Regions from separate parts of the Micromonospora sp. HB375 genome, predicted to be linked through region 3. Evidence: riboswitches for the same ligand, from Rfam matches in the RefSeq annotation. Region 3 holds a riboswitch; each other region holds the start of a gene.
What was found. A riboswitch is a leader RNA that binds a small molecule or an ion and turns the genes downstream of it on or off. The one in region 3 is predicted to bind cobalamin.
Positions count from the first base shown of each region.

Region 1 (5,734 bases), 400 kb from region 3:
CACCGAACACGGCTGGGTCCAGTCCTACGGCTCCCGATGCGTGCGTCCGCCCGTCATCTACGGCGACGTGGCACGCAGGGCGCCGATGACCGTCAACTGGTCCACCTACGCGCAGTCGCTGACCGACCGGCCGGTCAAGGGCATGCTCACCGGCCCGGTCACGATCCTGGCCTGGTCGTTCGTCCGCAGCGACCAGCCACTGGCAGACACCGCGGACCAGGTCGCGCTCGCCCTGCGCGACGAGTGCCGTGATCTCGAGGCAGCCGGTATCCGGGTCATCCAGGTCGACGAGCCGGCGCTGCGTGAGACGCTGCCACTGCGCAGGGCGGACCAGAAGGCGTACCTGGACTGGGCAGTCGGGGCGTTCCGCCTGGCCACCTGCGGAGTCGCCGACGACACCCAGATCCACACCCACCTGTGCTACTCGGAGTTCGGGGAGGTGATCACGGCCATCGACGCCCTCGACGCCGACGTCACGAGCATCGAGGCATCCCGCTCCCGGATGGAGGTCCTCGACGACCTCGCCGCTCTCGGATACCGCCGGGGTGTGGGGCCCGGCGTCTGGGACATCCACTCACCCCGGGTGCCGTCCCACGACGAGGTCGTCGGCGCGCTGCGCCGGGCCGTGGCCGCGGTGCCGGCCGAGCGGCTGTGGGTGAACCCCGACTGCGGCCTCAAGACGCGCGGCTATCCCGAGGTCGAGGCGTCCCTCCAGCACCTGGTCGCCGCCGCGGCCGAGCTGCGCGGACGCTGAGCCGCCGGCCGGGCGGAACGCCGCGCCGTTCCGCCCGGCCCGGGCCCGGTTCAGCCCTTGACAGGCCGTGCCCCGAGCGCCGAGGCTGCATGAAGTGATGTATGTCGATGTTACGGGGGCGTGATGCGACGCAGGATCTTCGCGCTGGCTACAGCAGCCGCGGTCGTCGTCGGCGGGGCCATGACGATGGCGCTGCGGCCGGCCTACGCCGCGACGGCGTGCACGGTGGACCACACCATCACCCGGGAGTGGTCCAGCGGCTTCTGGGCCGAGCTCACCGTCACCAACCTGGGCGCTCCCGTCACCGACTGGTGGCTGCGGTTCCGGCAGGCGAACGGTCAGACGATCACCATGGGCCTCGACCGGCTGCCGGACGGATACACGCTGGGCAGCGGCGAGATGTATCCGATGACCATGCTCCGTCCGCCGGCGGGATCCACGCTGCCGACCGGCGCCTCGGTGACGGTGCGGTTCGGCGGCAACTACCAGGGTGCCGACCCCGAGCCGACCGACTGGGTGTTGAGCGGCCAGCCGTGCGACGGGGACGGCGCCGACCCGACCGGCTCGTCGCCGCCGCCGGCCTCGGGGAGCCCGCGGCCCAGCCCACTGCCGGGCGGGCCGTCGGTGGCGCTCACCTCGCCCCGGCCCAATGACTTCTTCGCCGCGCCGGGCGTCATCCCGATCCGTGCCGAGGCCACGGCGGCGCCCGGCCGGCGGATCGAGCGGGTCGAGTTCCGCGAGCGCGGCAGGCTGCTCGCCGTGGACACCACCGCGCCGTACGCGTTCGACTGGCGCGGCGTGCCGCCGAACAGCGGCACCCGCCTCACCGCCACCGCCTACGACAGCAGCGGCGCCCAGGCCACCGCCGAGGTCCGCGGCGTCCGGGTGCTCCCGCCGCAGGCGCCCGGCGCCGCGCCTGCGCTGAAGGCGTCCGGCAACCGCATCCTCACGGTCGCAGCCAGTCCGAGGCCGTACCGGCCCCGTGGAATCATCCGGTCGGCCGCGCCCGGCGAATGCGCATGGGGACCGATCCACTGGGACGGCCCGGTCGACGACGCATCGGTAGGTGCGTTGCGGGCCCGCGGCGTCAACGCGGTACGGGTCGTGCTGAGCGACGCCTGCTACGCCTACACCGGCAGCCCTGCCGACAGGCAGAACCGGGTCGGCTACCTCGACGAGGCGGCCCGGTACGTCGACCGGCTCGTCCGGGCCGGCATCACACCCGTCGTGTCGCTGCGGCAGAGCGACATCTCCGCCACCCGCACGTTCTGGAGCGCGGCGGCGGAGGTGTTCGGCGACGACAACGCAGTGGTCTTCGACATCTCGCCGTACGACTTCCCGGCGGCCGGCGGCACCGATCCAGCGGCGGTCTGGACCTGCTGGCGCGACGGCGGTACCTCGTGCACGGGCACCGGCCTGCCGCCCTTCGGCGTGCAGGAGCAGATCCGCCTGCTTCGCGTCCAGGGCTCGTTCAACCTGGTCCTCGCCGCCGGGATCGACGGCGGCAACGATCTGAGCCGGTGGCTGGAATATCGCCCGGCTGACCCGGACGGCCGTAGCGTGGCCGCCGCCTGGCGCGTCGACGACCGCTCGGCCTGCGCCACGCCGGCCTGCTGGCGGTCCACGCTGCTCCCGGTCGCCGCCCAGGTGCCGCTGGTCGCCACCGACGTCAGCGCCGGCCCGGGGGCGCCGACGTTCGTACCGCGGACTGTCGCCTGGCTCGACCAGCACGGCATCGGCCACCTGCGCCGGTGACCGGGGGAGGGGAGGTCGCGGCCGGAGGGCCGGTCAGACGGCCGCGCGCGCCCACTGCTGGTTGGTGCCGCTGCCTCTCCTACCCGTACGACCCCTCGACCGGGTCGGCGTGGGCGGGACATCGCACATCGAGCCGTCCATCGACGTTCATCCAACAGATCGGCGTGCGTAAGCTCCGCACGGTCGGATCCATGGAACCTACGGAGGAGGTTCCATGGATCGTCGAACGATGTTGCGGGCCACTGTTGTCGGTGCGGGCGCTGTCGCCCTGCCGTTCACGGCGTGGTCGGCGGCGTACGGAGCCCCGGCACAGAACGCGGCGGGGCCCTACGGCGGGCTTCAGGCAGCCGACGCCAACGGCATCCAGATGCCGGCCGGGTTCACCAGCTCGATCGTCGCGCGGTCCCGGCGGACGGTGCCGGGGACGTCGTACACCTGGCACGACGCCCCGGACGGCGGCGCCGTGTTCCCGAACGGCACCGGCTGGATCTACGTGTCGAACTCCGAGGTGTCGGCCGGTGCGGGTGGCGGCGCCTCACGCCTCGTCTTCAACTCCAGCGGCGCCGTGGTCGGGGCGTCGCGGATCCTCTCCGGCACCAACAACAACTGCGCCGGTGGGAAGACACCGTGGAACACCTGGCTCTCCTGCGAGGAGGTGTCCCTGGGCCGGGTCTTCGAGACGTACCCCCTCGGCGGGACCGCGGTGGCGCGTCCCGCGCTGGGCCGGTTCAAGCACGAGGCGGCCGCGGCCGACCCGGTCCGCCGGGTCGTCTACCTGACCGAGGACGAGACCGACGGCAAGTTCTACCGCTTCGTGCCGGCCACCTGGGGCGACCTGTCCGCCGGAACCCTCCAGGTCCTCCGCGCCGGTACGGCCACCTCCGGCACGTTCACCTGGGCCACGGTGCCCGACCCGGACGGCTCGCCCACCCCGACCCGGCAGCAGGTGTCCGGCGCGAAGACGTTCAACGGTGGCGAGGGCTGTCACTACGCGGACGACACCGTCTGGTTCACCACGAAGGGCGACAACCGCGTGTGGCAGGTCAACCTGGCGGCCGGCACGTACGAGCTCGCCTACGACGACAACCTGGTCAGTCCGGGCGCCCCTCCGCTGACCGGCGTCGACAACATCACCGGGTCCACTGCAGGTGACCTCTACGTCGCCGAGGACGGCGGCAACATGGAGATCTGCATGATCACGCCGGACGACAAGATCTCGGTCTTCCTGCGGATCACCGGACAGAGCGGTTCGGAGATCACCGGGCCGGCGTTCACCCCGGCGGGGGACCGGCTGTACTTCTCCTCGCAACGCGGCACGACCGGCTCGTCGTCCGGCGGCATCACCTACTGCGTCACCGGTCCGTTCCGCCGTTGACCGGCTCCCGGTCCCGCCGGCAGTGACCACACGGTGAGGGACGCCCGGTCCTCACCGGGCGTCCCTCACCGGCGTACTCCACGCGGACGCGCCGGGACGACGGCCTCTCGACGTCGGGGTGTGAAACCGCCGATTCCGCCGGCCGTCACGGCACGTGGCCGGTTCCTGGCGCATTGACATCGGCGCACCGGCCACAGCAGACTGTCGCGACAACTGAACCACCGCGTGTACGTGCGGGGGAAGACCGGTCGAAATCCGGCGCTGGCCCGCAACGGTAGGCCGCCCAGGGAACTCTGCGGCGGCGAGCCCGAATACCCGTCGTACGCGTGCATCCGCTCCCCACCCGTCGTGGCCCACGGGTCGGAGTCCCGGACGACCCCGCGTACTGCGGTCGTCCGGGCTTTCGACGACCGCCGGGCCGGAAAGGCGCTTCCGATGGTCGTCCGCCGAAGCCGGCACCGCCTGCTCGCGCTCCTCTGCGGCGTACTCGCCGCCCTCACCCTCACCACACCGGCCGTCGCCGCCCCCGGGCGCGCCGCCCTCACCCGCCCGGAGGCCGCCGCCGGCTGGCTCGCCCGGCAACTCGTCGACGGCGAACGCTTCGAGGCGGTCTTCGACGGTGTCGCCTACCCCGACCAGGGGCTGACCCTCGACGCCGTGTTCGCCTTCGCCGCCGCCGGCGTGGCCGACGACCACGGCGCCGGCGCGCTGGCCTGGGTCACCCGGCCGGACATCCGCGACGGCTATCTCGGCGACGGCGTCTCCGAGGCGTACGCGGGCGCGACCGCCAAGCTCGCCCTCGCCGTGCAGGTGCGCGGCGGCGACCCGGCCGACGTCGGCGGGGTGGACCTGATCGCCCGGCTGCGTTCGCTCCAGACGCCGGCCGGCCGGTTCAGCGACCGGTCCGCGTATGGCGACTACAGCAACGCGTTCAGCCAGTCCTTCGCGCTGCTGGCGCTGGACCGTACGGCGGCCGGGGCGCCTCCGGCGGCGGCCGCCTGGCTGGCCGGCACCCGATGCCCGGACGGCGGCTACCCGCTGCTGCCCGCCCAACCGGTCTGCACGTCCGACGTGGACGCCACCGCGCTCGTGACGCAGGCGCTGCGCGCCGCGGACCGTCCGGCCGACGCCGCCGCCGGGCTGCGCTGGCTGGTGTCCGTTCAGCGTGCCGACGGCGGCTTCGCCAATGCGGCCGGCACACCGAACGCCAACAGCACCGGCCTCGCCGCGCAGGCCCTGCGCGACGGTCACCGGCTGCCGGCCTGGGCGCGGTCCCGGGCGTTCCTCGCCGGACTCCAGGTCGGCTGCGCCGGGGCGCCCGCCGACCGGGGCGCTGTCGACTTCGACGGTGGCGGCTTCGACCCGGCCACCGCGCCCCGGGCCACCGCCCAGGCCGTCCTCGGTCTCACCGGGGTCGGGTACGCCCGTCTGTCCGCCGCCGGCGCCGACCCCGGCGCACCGGTGCTCGCCTGCCCGTGAACCGCCTCGCCGCTCACCCGATCACAGGAGGACCCGTGTTCCGTCACCGTCCCACCGCCCGCACCTGGATGGCCGGCCTGCTGGCCGCCGTCGTGGCCGGCGTCGCGCTGACCGCAGTCGAACCCGCGCCCCGGTCGGCGCACGCCGCCGCCTGCGCCGGCACCTCGGGAGTCACTGTGGTCGTCGACTTCGCCGCGCTCGGCGGCGGCGTCCAGGTCGCCTGTGCGCCGGGCGATCCGGCCACCGGCCTGGCCGCGCTTCAGGCCGCCGGCTTCACCGTCACCGGCACCGCCCGCTGGGGCCTGGCCTTCGTCTGCCGGATCAACGGCAAGCCCACCGCCGCGACCGAGCCGTGCGTCAACACCCCGCCG
Region 1 covers NZ_JAGGJO010000001.1:4,491,061-4,496,794, reverse strand. The annotation lists gene metE (5-methyltetrahydropteroyltriglutamate--homocysteine S-methyltransferase) at 1-754, shown strand, start outside; gene J3R08_RS20355 (Ig-like domain-containing protein) at 878-2,509, shown strand; gene J3R08_RS20350 (alkaline phosphatase PhoX) at 2,724-3,884, shown strand; cobalamin riboswitch at 4,086-4,222, shown strand; gene J3R08_RS20345 (peptidase) at 4,320-5,363, shown strand; gene J3R08_RS20340 (hypothetical protein) at 5,432-5,734, shown strand, end outside.
Region 1: another riboswitch for cobalamin. It lies ahead of J3R08_RS20345 (peptidase); the one in region 3 lies ahead of J3R08_RS18835 (acyl-CoA thioesterase).

Region 2 (5,734 bases), 2.2 Mb from region 3:
AACGTTGCCCGAGCCCGAGCTGGCCCGGCGTCTCGCCGACACCGACGGGGCGGTGATCATGAAGCTGGGCCGGACGTTCACCAAGGTCCGCTCGGCGCTCGAGCAGGCCGGGCGCGTCGAGGGCTCCTGGTACGTCGAACGGGCGTCGATGACCGCCGAGCGGGTACTGCCTGTCGCCGACGTGGACCCCGCCACGGTGCCGTACTTCTCGATCGTGCTGGTCCCCGGCGACACCCGGCCCGGAGTGGCCCGTTACGACCTCCCGGCCACCAGGGTCACCGAACCTTATCCCGGTGCCGAGGTCGTCGTCGTGGGCCTCGGCCCCGGTCCCGATCGGTGGCTCTCCCCCGAGGCGTCGCAGGTGCTCGCCGAGGCCGGCCACGTCGTCGGCTACGGCCCGTACGTCCAGCGCGTCGCGCAGCGCCCCGGACTCGTCCGCCACGCCTCCGGCAACACGGTCGAGCTCGAGCGGGCCCGGCAGGCGCTCGAACTGGCGCTCGCCGGTGAGCGCGTCGCGGTCGTCTCCGGCGGTGACGCGGGCGTCTTCGGCATGGCGTCGGCGGTGTTCGAGGCCGCGGAGGACCCCCGCTACGCCGGCGTCGCCATCCGTGTCGTACCCGGGATCTCCGCCGTCCAGGCGGTCGCGGCGCGCGCGGGCGCGCCGATCGGGGCCGATTTCGCGGTGATGAGCCTGTCGGACCGGCTCAAGCCGTGGGAGGTCGTGGTCAAGCGGCTGCGCGCTGTCGCCGAGGCGGATTTGGTGCTGGCCCTCTACAACCCGCGCTCACGCTCACGCACCGAACAGGTCGCGCAGGCCCGGGCCGTGCTGCTGGAGCACAAGTCCCCCCGGACGGTCGTGGTCGTGGGCCGCGACATCGGCCGGGCCGGGGAGAGTCTCACCGTCACCTCGCTCGGCGAACTGGACCCCGGCAGCATCGACATGAAATGCCTGTTGATCATCGGCGCCTCGGCGACGCGAGTCACCGCGGCCGGACGTGTCTGGAGCCCGCGCTTCGTGCCCTGATCAGCCGCGCACGCGGCGCTCGCGACCGGCCGAGTAGAGGAACGACTCGCCGCCACGGACGTCCCCGGCCAGCGCCGGGCCGACCAGGATGACCGCTGCCTGTCGCAGACCGGCCTGCTCGACCCGGCCGCCGATGTCGGCCAGCGTGCCGCGCAGGATGAGCTCCTGCGGCTGCGACACCCGGTGCACCACGACTATGGGGCAGTCGTGGCCGTAGTAGCCGGCCAGTTCGGCGGCCAGCTCGCGGGTACGCGTGACCGCCAGGTGCAGGGCGAGCGTCGCGCCGGTCGCGGCGAACGCGGCGAGCTTCTCTCCCGACGGCATGACCGTGGACCGGGCCTGCGCGCGGGTGAGCACGACCGACTGGGCCAGCTCCGGGACGGTCAGCTCGGCGCCGACGGCGGCGGCAGCAGCCGCATAGGCCGGCACGCCGGGCGTGACGTCCCACGGGACCCGGGCGGCGTCGAGCCGGCGTGCCTGCTCGTGCACCGCCGAGTACAGCGACGGGTCACCGGAGCACAGCCGTACGACCTCGGACCCGTCGGCGTGTGCCTGGACCAGGTGCGTGGTGATCTGGTCCAGGTCGAGGTGCTGGGTGTCGATCAGCCGGGCGTCGTCACGGCAGTGCTCCAGCACCTCGGCGTCGAGGTACGTGCCCGGGTACAGGCACACGTCGGCGGACTCGAGCAGGCGTACCGCGCGGAGGGTGAGCAGGTCGGCGGCGCCGGGCCCGGCCCCGACGAAATGGACGGTCATGAATCTCCCTTGACGATGGACCACTGGCTGACTGCCCGTGCGGGCGTCCAGCCGGTGAAGCCGCCGAGCGGTTCGGCGCGTTCGACGTGCAGGCGGACGAGTTCACCGCCGCGCCGGCTGTGCTGCTTCAGCAGCACCGCCTCGGTCTCGGCGGTGACACCGTGCACGACGAGCCGTCCACCGGCGCCGAGCGCATCCCAGCAGGTGTCCAGCACGCCGGGGACGGTGGCCCCGCCGCCGACGAACACCGCGTCGGGACGGTCCAGGCCGGACAGGGCCCCGGGCGCCGAACCCTCGACCAGACACAGACCCGGCACGCCGAGGGCAGCGGCGTTGCGGTGCACCAGCGCGGCCCGGTCGGAGCGGGGCTCCACCGCGATCGTCCGTGCCGTCGGCCAGGCCCGCATCCACTCCACACCGATCGAGCCGCTGCCGGCGCCGACGTCCCACAGCAGCTGACCGGGCGCGGGCGCGAGCCGGGCCAGGGCACTGGCCCGCAGGTCACGTTTGGTGATCTGCCCGCCGTGCTCGAACGCGTCGTCGGGCAACACGCCGCCCGAGGCCCAGCCCGGACCGGCACCGCGAGCTTCGACAGCGAGAACGTTCAACCGCGGCACGTCGTTCAGGTCCCACCCGGCCGCGGTGGTCGCGGTACACGACTCACCGGCGGCACCGAGGTCACCGAGCACGACCAGCCTGGACTGCCCCCAACCGAGCCCGGTCAGCACCGCGGCCACGGCCGCGGGTGTCGTCTCGTCGCTGGACAGCACGAGCAGCCGGCGCCCGGCCGAGAGCGCAGGCACGATCAGCCGTAGGTCCCGGCCGACCAGGCTGACCGTGGTGACGGACTCGGCCGGCCATCCGAGACGTGCTCGGGCGAGGGCTACCGAGGAGACCCCGGGCACGATCGTCACGCGCTCCGGGCCCAGGACGTCCAGCAGCGTCGTGCCGATACCCGACACGAGCGGGTCGCCGGAGGCCAGCACGACAACCGGCCCTCGCGCGGAGGCGAGCACACCTGGCAGATTGTCCCGCAGCGGCGACGGCCACGCCACGCGCTGCTGGCCGTCGACGGGCGGCACCGCCTCGAGGTGCCGCCGCCCGCCGAGCAGCGTCGCGGCCGCCCGCACCAGCGCCCGGGACGGCTCCGGCAGACCCACCCACCCGTCAGCCCCGATCCCCACCACGGTCACCCGCTCCTCCATGGAGATGCACCCTAGCCGCCCACCGGCCCTTGCCCCGGCCACCGGGGCGTCTATGGTGATGCACAGGTTCGAGGTGCCCCACGACCGTGGTCGCGGGGAGAATCTGGGAAGCCGGTGAGAATCCGGCACAGGGCCCGCTGCGGTGATCCAGGCATTGACCTGGGAAGTCCGAAGACCGGCCTCGATCCGATCCACGGCGCATGCCGCGTCGTGGACCGCCATGGCAGATCGAGCGGGAGCCCTACATGCCAGCGCAGTACCCCTTTTGTGCCGTCGTCGGCGCCGACGACATGACTCTCGCCCTCACCCTGGTCGCGATCGATCCGCTCATCGGCGGTGTCCTGATCCGCGGGGAGAAGGGCACTGCCAAGACCACTACCGTGCGCGGCCTCGCCGAGGTGCTCCCGGCGGTACGGGTCTATGCGGGCGACCGGTTCTCCATCGACCCGGACGATCCCTCGGCGGTCTGCCCCGACGGGCCGTTCGACGTGCCCACGCCCGTCGTCGAACGGCCGGTACGCCTCGTCGAACTACCCGTCGGAGCCGGCGACGACCGGGTGACCGGATCGCTGAAGCTCGATGCCGCGCTGCGAGACGGCGTCGTCGCGTTCGAGCCTGGCCTGCTGGCCCGGGCCCATCGTGGCCTGCTGTACGTCGACGAGGTCAACCTGCTGCCGGACCACCTGGTCGACCTGCTGCTCGACGCCGCGGCGACCGGCCGGGTCAGCGTCGAACGCGACGGTGTCTCGGTCGAGCATGCCTCCCGGTTCGTGTTGATCGGCACGATGAACCCGGAGGAGGGCGAACTGCGCCCGCAGCTGCTCGACCGGTTCGGCCTGACGGTCGAGGTCGCCGCCCCGCGTGACCCCGTCCTGCGGGTGCAGGCGGTCCGCCGCCGGCTCGCATTCGACGCCGACCCGGAGGGCTTCGCCACACGCTGGGCCGGCGAGCAGGAAGCCCTGCGCACCCGGCTGGCCGCCGCCCGGCGCTCGCTGGCCGGTGTCGTGCTCGACGACGAGACGCTGACCAGGATCGCCGAGCTGTGCGCCGCGTTCGACGTGGACGGCCTGCGTGCGGACCTCGTCACCGCTCGCGCCGCCGCGGCGCACGCGGCCTGGCGGGGACGTACGCGAGTGACACTCGAGGACATCCGCATCGCCGCCCGTCTCGCGCTGCCGCACCGCCGCCGCCGCAACCCCTTCGACGAGCCCGGCCTGGACCAGGACCGCCTGGACGACCTACTCGGCCACAACGACCCCGACCCCGGACCCGACGGTCCCGGCGGCGGTCTGCCCGACGACACCGGGCACGACGGATCGGCCGGGGACGTGCCCGGCTCTCCCGGCGAGAGCCCGCCCGTACCGGAGCCCGAACGGCAGGCCGCCACATCGATGGCATCCGCGGGCGAGCCCGCACGTGCCCGCTTGCTGGTCGTGAAAGGAACCGGCGACGGTCAGGCCGGCCGGCGGTCCCGGGCACGAACACCGCAGGGCCGTGTCGCCGGGCAGCGGCGGCGCACGTCCGGCGACGGCCGGCTGCACCTGCCGGGCACCATCACCGCGGCGGCGCCGCATCAGCATTCCCGGGGTGGCTTGACCGGCGGTCGCGGCCTCGCGCTCGTGCCCGGCGACCTGCGCCGGGCCGAGACCGTCGGGCGCGAGTCGAACCTCGTGCTGCTGTGCGTGGACGCGTCCGGTTCGATGGCGGCCCGCCGCCGCATGGAGCAGGTCAAGACCGCTGTGCTGTCGCTGCTGCTGGACGCCTACCGCCGCCGGGACAAGGTCGCACTGGTGACGTTCCGCCGGCACACCGCCGAGGTCGTCCTGCCACCGACCGGCTCGGTCGACGTCGCCTCCCGCCGCCTGGCCGACCTACCGGCCGGTGGCCGGACCCCGCTCGCGGAGGGCCTGGAACGCAGTGGGGAGGTGCTGCGCCGGGAGGCGCTGCGCGACCCGTCCCGCCGGCCCCTGCTCGTCGTGGTGACCGACGGCCGCGCCACCTCCGGCCCGGACCCGCTGGGTCGTGCCCACCGCGCCGCCGCCGCGCTCGCCACCAGCGGTGTCCAGGTCGTCGTCGTGGACTGCGAGACCGGACGATTCCGGCTCGGCCTCGCCGCCCGGCTTGCCACTCATCTGAGGGCCGAGCACGTGCCGCTCGGTGAAGTGACCGCCGACGGGCTCACCGGGGTCGTTCGCACGGCGACCGCTCCGCGGGCGGGGGTGGCCTGATGCCGCAGGGTAAGCCGCTCACCGTCCCGGACGACGGCAGCACCACCCGCCAGCGGCGCAACCGGCCGCTGCTGATGGTCCACACCGGAAACGGCAAGGGCAAGTCGACCGCCGCCTTCGGTATCGCGATGCGCGCTTGGAACCAGGGCTGGGACATCGGGGTGTTCCAGTTCGTGAAGTCGGCCAAGTGGCGCATCGGGGAGCAGACCGTCCTGGAGAGGCTCGGGCTGCTGCACGAGCAGACCGGCGAAGGCGGGCCAGTCGAGTGGCACAAAATGGGCTCCGGATGGTCCTGGAGCCGTAAGAGCGGCACCGAGGCGGACCACGCCGCGGACGCCGCCGAGGGCTGGGCGGAGGTGAAGCGCCGTATCCAGGCGGAACGGCACCAGCTCTACATCCTGGACGAGTTCACCTATCCGATGCAGTGGGGCTGGGTCGACGTCGGCGACGTCGTGGAGACACTGGTCCACCGTCCCGGCCGTCAGCACGTGATCGTCACCGGGCGCCGGGCCGACCACCGG
Region 2 covers NZ_JAGGJO010000001.1:1,890,526-1,896,259, reverse strand. The annotation lists gene J3R08_RS08950 (precorrin-2 C(20)-methyltransferase) at 1-1,024, shown strand, start outside; gene J3R08_RS08945 (cobalt-precorrin-4/precorrin-4 C(11)-methyltransferase) at 1,025-1,780, opposite strand; gene J3R08_RS08940 (bifunctional cobalt-precorrin-7 (C(5))-methyltransferase/cobalt-precorrin-6B (C(15))-methyltransferase) at 1,777-2,985, opposite strand; cobalamin riboswitch at 3,040-3,184, shown strand; gene J3R08_RS08935 (magnesium chelatase subunit D family protein) at 3,231-5,213, shown strand; gene cobO (cob(I)yrinic acid a,c-diamide adenosyltransferase) at 5,213-5,734, shown strand, end outside.
Region 2: another riboswitch for cobalamin. It lies ahead of J3R08_RS08935 (magnesium chelatase subunit D family protein); the one in region 3 lies ahead of J3R08_RS18835 (acyl-CoA thioesterase).

Region 3 (5,734 bases):
CGTGGACGAGGAGGCGTTCGTCGCCTGTGTCCGCGACTCCCTGCCGTACGCCTGGGAGACGGTCAGCCGGGTCGCCGCCGACCTGGCCGCGACCGACGCCGAGTTCGCCGACAACGTCGTGCCGCCGCCCGGCGACGCCGAGCGCGGGCAACTGCTGCGCGCGATGGCCAGCGACGCGATCCGCGCCGGGCTGGAGCGGCACTTCGGGATCACGCTGGCGTTCCAGAACTGCCACCGGGTGGCAGCCTTCCGCCCCGGCGCGGCCGGCTCCGAGGCGTACCGCCGGTTCACCTCCAGCCGCGGCCAGTTGCTGAACCAGTCACCGGTGCTGCGCAACTGCTGACCGGCGGCCCGGCGCGGGCGGGTCACCGCCCGCCCGCGGCGGTGGCTCAGGCGGCGCAGCGGTCGCAGGTGCCAAAGATCTCCAGGGTGTGCCCGACGTCGGTGAAACCGTGCTGCGCGGCGACCTGGTCGGCCCACCGCTCCACGGCCGGGCCGGCCACCTCCACCGCGCGGCCGCAGCGGCGGCAGACCAGGTGGTGGTGATGGCGGCTCTGGCTGCACCGCCGGTAGAGGTGCTCGCCGCCGGGCAGCCGCGCCGAGTCGATCTCGCCGTTGTCGACGAGCAGCTGCAACGTCCGGTAGACGGTGGTCAGACCCACCTTCGCCTGCCGCTGCACGAGCATCTGGTGCAACTGCTGCGCGCTGTGGAAGCCGTCCAGCTCCCGCAGCAGCGCCAGCACCTCGGCGCGCTGCCGGGTGTTGCGGGTCGCCCCGGTCGTCGCCGTCACCGTCCGCCTCCCTCGTCCGGGCGCCCTCTCCGGCCACGGCCGCGCCCGGCGCGCCACGTGACACCCGGAACCATTATGCCTTCCGGGCGCTCCCCGGTCCCCGGTCGCGGTGAGCCCGGCCGGCATGTGACGCGACCGACTCCCCGGGCCGGAACTATCCGCGGCGCCGCCCCGACCAACGGTACGAACACCGGATCTTCGAGGGGACGACCGCATGCCCAGCACCACCAGCCGCCGCTTCCCACGCACGGCGGCCCTGATCGGCGCCGCCGTCCTGGCCGCGTCCGTCGCCGCCTGCGGCTCCGCCGACGCCACGCCCACAACCGCGCCGTCGGCGTCGGCGCCCGCCTCGGCCCCGGCGAGCGCGGCAGCGGGCGTGCTGACGATCCGCGACCCGTGGGTGAAGGCCGCCGACAAGGGCATGACCGCCGCGTTCGCCACGCTCGTCAATGACGGCGACGCCGACGTCACGATCACCGGGGTGACCACCGACGTGTCCCGGGCCGAGATCCACGAGATGGCCATGACCGACGGGAAGATGGCGATGCGGCAGAAGCAGGGCGGCGTCGTGGTCGCCGCCGGAGCCCAGGCCGCGCTGGAGCCCGGCGGCGACCATCTCATGCTGATGGACCTGACCCGCCCGGTGCGCCCCGGCGACCAGCTCGACGTCACGCTCACCTTCGCCGACGGGCGCACCCAGACGTTCACCGCGGTGGCCAAGCCGTTCACCGGCGCCCAGGAGACGTACGCGCCCGGACACGGCGCGAGCCCCGCGTCATGACCGGAACCGGCGCGCCCGCGCGCCGGGTCAGCCGGCGCGGCCTGCTCACCGGCGGCGCGGCGGCCGCCGGGGGCGCGCTGGCCGGCGCGGGTGCCCTCGCCGCCCTCCGTTCCCACGGGGTACGCCCCGACGACGCCGTCCCGGTGGCCCAGGTCGGCAGCGCTGTCGAGCCGTTCCACGGCGCGCGCCAGTCCGGTGTCACCACCGAGCCCCAGGCGCACGCCGCGTTCGTCGCGTACACGCTGCGCCCGGGCACGGACCGGGCCGCGCTCGGGCGGATGCTGCGACTGCTCTCCGACGACGCCGCCCGGCTCACCCAGGGTCGCCCGGCGCTGGCCGACACCGAGCCGGAACTGGGCCTGCTGCCGGCCCGGCTGACAGTCACGTTCGGCTTCGGCCCCGGGCTCTACGCCGCCGCCGGGCTCGACGACCGCCGCCCCACGTCGGTGGCCGACCTGCCGGCGTTCCGGATCGACCGGTTGCAGCCCCGCTGGTCCGGCGGCGACCTGCTGCTGCAGATCTGCGCCGACGACCCGCTCACCGTCGCGCACGCCCAACGGGTCCTGACCAAGGACACCCGCCCGTTCGCCACCGTCCGCTGGGTGCAGCAGGGCTTCCGCCGGGCCGCCGGCGCCGAGCCCGGACGCACCCAGCGCAACCTGTTCGGCCAGCTCGACGGCACCGCCAACCCGAAGCCCGGCGTACCGGCGGACACCGCCGTCTGGGTGACCGACGGGCCGGACTGGCTCCGCGACTCCACCACCCTGGTGGTGCGCCGGATCAGCATGAACCTGGAGACGTGGGACCTGCTCGGCCGCGCCGACCGGGAACTCGCGGTGGGCCGGCGCCTCGACACCGGCGCGCCGCTGACCGGCGAGGCGGAGCACGACGAGCCCGACTTCGCCGCGCTCGGACCGGACGGGCTCACCGTGATCCCGGACTTCTCGCACCTGACCCGGGCCCGCGTCACCGACGACCGGCAGAAGATCCTGCGCCGGCCCTACAACTACGACGGCGCGCCGACCGCCGAGGGACACGCGGACAGCGGGCTCGTCTTCGCCGCGTACCAGGCCGACATCGCCCGGCAGTTCCTGCCCATCCAGCGGCGGCTGGCCGAACGGGACCTGCTCAACGAGTGGACCACCCCGATCGGCTCCGCCGTGTTCGCCGTACCGCCCGGCTGCCCCGAGGGCGGCTGGATCGGTCAGCAACTGCTCGGCTGACCACGACGCTGACCACGACCAGGAAGGCGCGTCATGCGTACCCGTACCGTCTCCGCACTCCTCGCCGCGCTGTTCACCACGGCGCTGCTGCTGGTCCCGGCCACGCCCGCGGCGGCGCACAACTCGCTGCAGGAGGCCACGCCGGCCCGCGACGCCCGGCTCACCACCGCGCCGACGCAGGTGACGCTGCGGTTCCTGCAACGGCTCAACCCGGCCTTCACCACCATCACGCTGCGCGACGCCACCGACCGTCAGGTGCCCGCGAGCGCGCCCGCCGTGGACGGCGCGACGGGCACGGTGACGATCGAGGAGCCGCTGGCCAACGGCACCTACACCGTCGTCTACCGCGTGGTCTCCCGCGACGGCCACCCGGTCCAGGGCTCGTACCGCTTCACCGTCGCCGACCCGGCCGCTCCCCCGGCGGCCGCCCCGTCCCCGGCCACTCCCTCGCCGGCCGCCTCCGCAGACGTCTCGGCGGGCGCTGCGGCAGGCGCGGACGCCTCTCCGGCGAGCGCCGACGCTTCGGCCGACGCCGACGGCGGTCTGCCGGTGGGCCTGCTGGTCGGCGGAGCGGTCGCCGCGGTGGCGGCAGCCGGCGTGACCGCGCTACTGCTTCGACGCCGCCGCGCCGCCTGACCCGTCGCCCGCTGACGCGGGTCCGCCCGGCTTCCTGATGAGCGGGAGAGACGTCCCGCCATGCGAACGGCGCGTGCGGGGCGGCACCGGGTGTGCCGGAGCCTGCGTGCCTGTGGGACGGCCGGGGGCAGGGCGCCGAAGGGCGGAACGCGGGTCGCGGCGAGGGCGGGTCGGGGCTGGGTTAGGCTGCCGGGAGCGCTGGTTCACCCGGTCGGCGACGGCCGGGTGTCGTAAGAGGGAACCCGGTGGAAGTCCGGGACTGCCCCGCAGCGGTGAGTGGGAACGACAGCCGTCAACAGCACTGGGCCACCGGCCTGGGAAGCGACGGCCGGTAGGCGACCGGCGACCCCGGTCGGGCCCGCGAGTCCGAAGACCTGCCCGCGTCGCGCGTACCACCGGTGCGCGCTGCCGTCGACCTCGCGGGTGGGTCGGGCGGGTGACACGCCGGGCGGGAGCCGTCGGCGTGCCTCGACGTGCAACTCCCCCGTCCGGTCGGCGGTCCGCTTCTGCGAGGACGGAACCGCACCGTGACCGATGCCATCACCCTCACCGGCCGACCACCGTCGGCGTCGCACCTGACCCTGTCGCAGATCATGGACCAGCACCACACCAACCTGATGGGCACGGTGCACGGCGGCCGGATCCTCAACCTGATCGACTCGGTCGCCGGGGTGGTCGCCGCCCGCCACTCCGACGGACCGGCCGTCACCGCCGCCATCGACGAGACGGCCTTCCTGCGCGCTGTCCGCGTCGGTGACGTGGTGCACGTGGACGCCCGGATCACCTGGGCCGGCCGCAGCTCGATGGAGGTGGCCGTGAAGGTCAGCGCGGACCGCTGGGACCGCGCGGTGCCGCCGGTGGACGTGGCGACCGCGCACCTGGTGATGGTGGCCGTGGACGACGAGGGCCAGCCCCGGCCGGTGCCGCCGCTGCTGCCCGGCACCGACGGTGACCGGCGGCGCTACCGGGAGGCGCAGATCCGGCGCGAACACCGGCTGGCGCTGCGCCGGGCGCTGCTCGACGGCGTCGAGGAGGGCTGAGGCGTGCTCGGACTGTCGGCGGCCACGCTCGCGGGATACCTGGCCGCGATCGTGGTGCTCATGCTCACCCCCGGGCCGGACATGATGTTCGTGCTCGCCAACGCCACCCGGTACGGCGCGCGGGCCGGGGCGGTGGCGGCGCTCGGGGTCGCGGCCGGGGAGGCGGTGCACGTCGCCGCCGTGGTGGCCGGACTCGCCACCGTGATCGCCGCGTCCCCGGTGCTGTTCACCGCGATCCGGTGGGCCGGTGCGGCGTACCTGATCGTGCTGGGCCTGCGGGCGCTGCGCGGCACGGGCCGGCCCGGCGGCGCGGCGGACGGGGCGGACGGCGGCGGCGCCGGGCGGGCGTTCCGGCGCGGGCTGCTCACGAACCTGCTCAACCCGAAGATGATCCTGTTCAGCGTGGCGTTCCTGCCGCAGTTCGTCCGGCCCGACGCGGGCCCGGTGGCGGCACAGCTGGTGCTGCTCGGCGCGCTGTTCGTCGCGGTGCAGCTCACCGTGGACCTGGCTCTCGGCGTGGGCGCCGGGCGGTTCGCCCGCCGCTGGGGCGACAGCCGCTGGTCGCGGCGGGTCGACCGGCTCTGCGCTGTCGCCTTCGTCGCGCTCGGTGTCCGGCTGGCCGCCGGCTGACGCTTGCTCGACTCCAGCTCGCCGAGATGGCGGCATCAGGAGGGCTCCGACCCCGCCACCTCGGCGAGCTGGTGAGGATCACGCTCCGGCGCCCGGGGCGGGGCGGCGGGCCGCTCGCGGTCCAGGTGCAGGCGCAGCAGCACCCAGCCCAGCGACACGGCGCCGATGAACACGTACGCGGGCTGCGTGCCGAACGTGTCCCAGCAGGTGTGCAGCGTGACGGCGGCGGCGAAGGTGAGCAGGAACGCCGCCAGTCTCCGGCCACCGGGCGCGGCGGCGAACGTGAACAACGCGGCGGCGGTCAGCCCGGTCCAGGCCAGGTGCGCGGCGGGCGCGGTGAGACCGCGAACCAGCAGCGTCCGCTCGACGGCGCCGAGGTTGCCCTCCGACCCGACGAACGCGGCGAACGCATACCCCATGGTCTCCAGTGCGGCGAACCCGGCGCCGGAGGCCACGCCGATCACCAGGCCCTGCGCCGGTGACCGGTGCCGCCGCCACAGCAGCAGGATGCCGGCCGGCACGATCAGCTTCGCGGTCTCCTCGGCCAGGCCGACGAGCGCCATCGGCAGGACGCCGAGGCGGTGCAGGGTGCCGTACTCCAGCCAGCCGGCGGCGACCACGCCGACCACGCCG
Region 3 covers NZ_JAGGJO010000001.1:4,093,297-4,099,030, forward strand. The annotation lists gene J3R08_RS18810 (SCO5389 family protein) at 1-343, shown strand, start outside; gene J3R08_RS18815 (Fur family transcriptional regulator) at 390-791, opposite strand; gene J3R08_RS18820 (copper chaperone PCu(A)C) at 1,006-1,572, shown strand; gene J3R08_RS18825 (Dyp-type peroxidase) at 1,569-2,795, shown strand; gene J3R08_RS18830 (copper resistance CopC family protein) at 2,829-3,431, shown strand; cobalamin riboswitch at 3,627-3,828, shown strand; gene J3R08_RS18835 (acyl-CoA thioesterase) at 3,959-4,471, shown strand; gene J3R08_RS18840 (LysE family translocator) at 4,475-5,101, shown strand; gene J3R08_RS18845 (PrsW family glutamic-type intramembrane protease) at 5,137-5,734, opposite strand, start outside.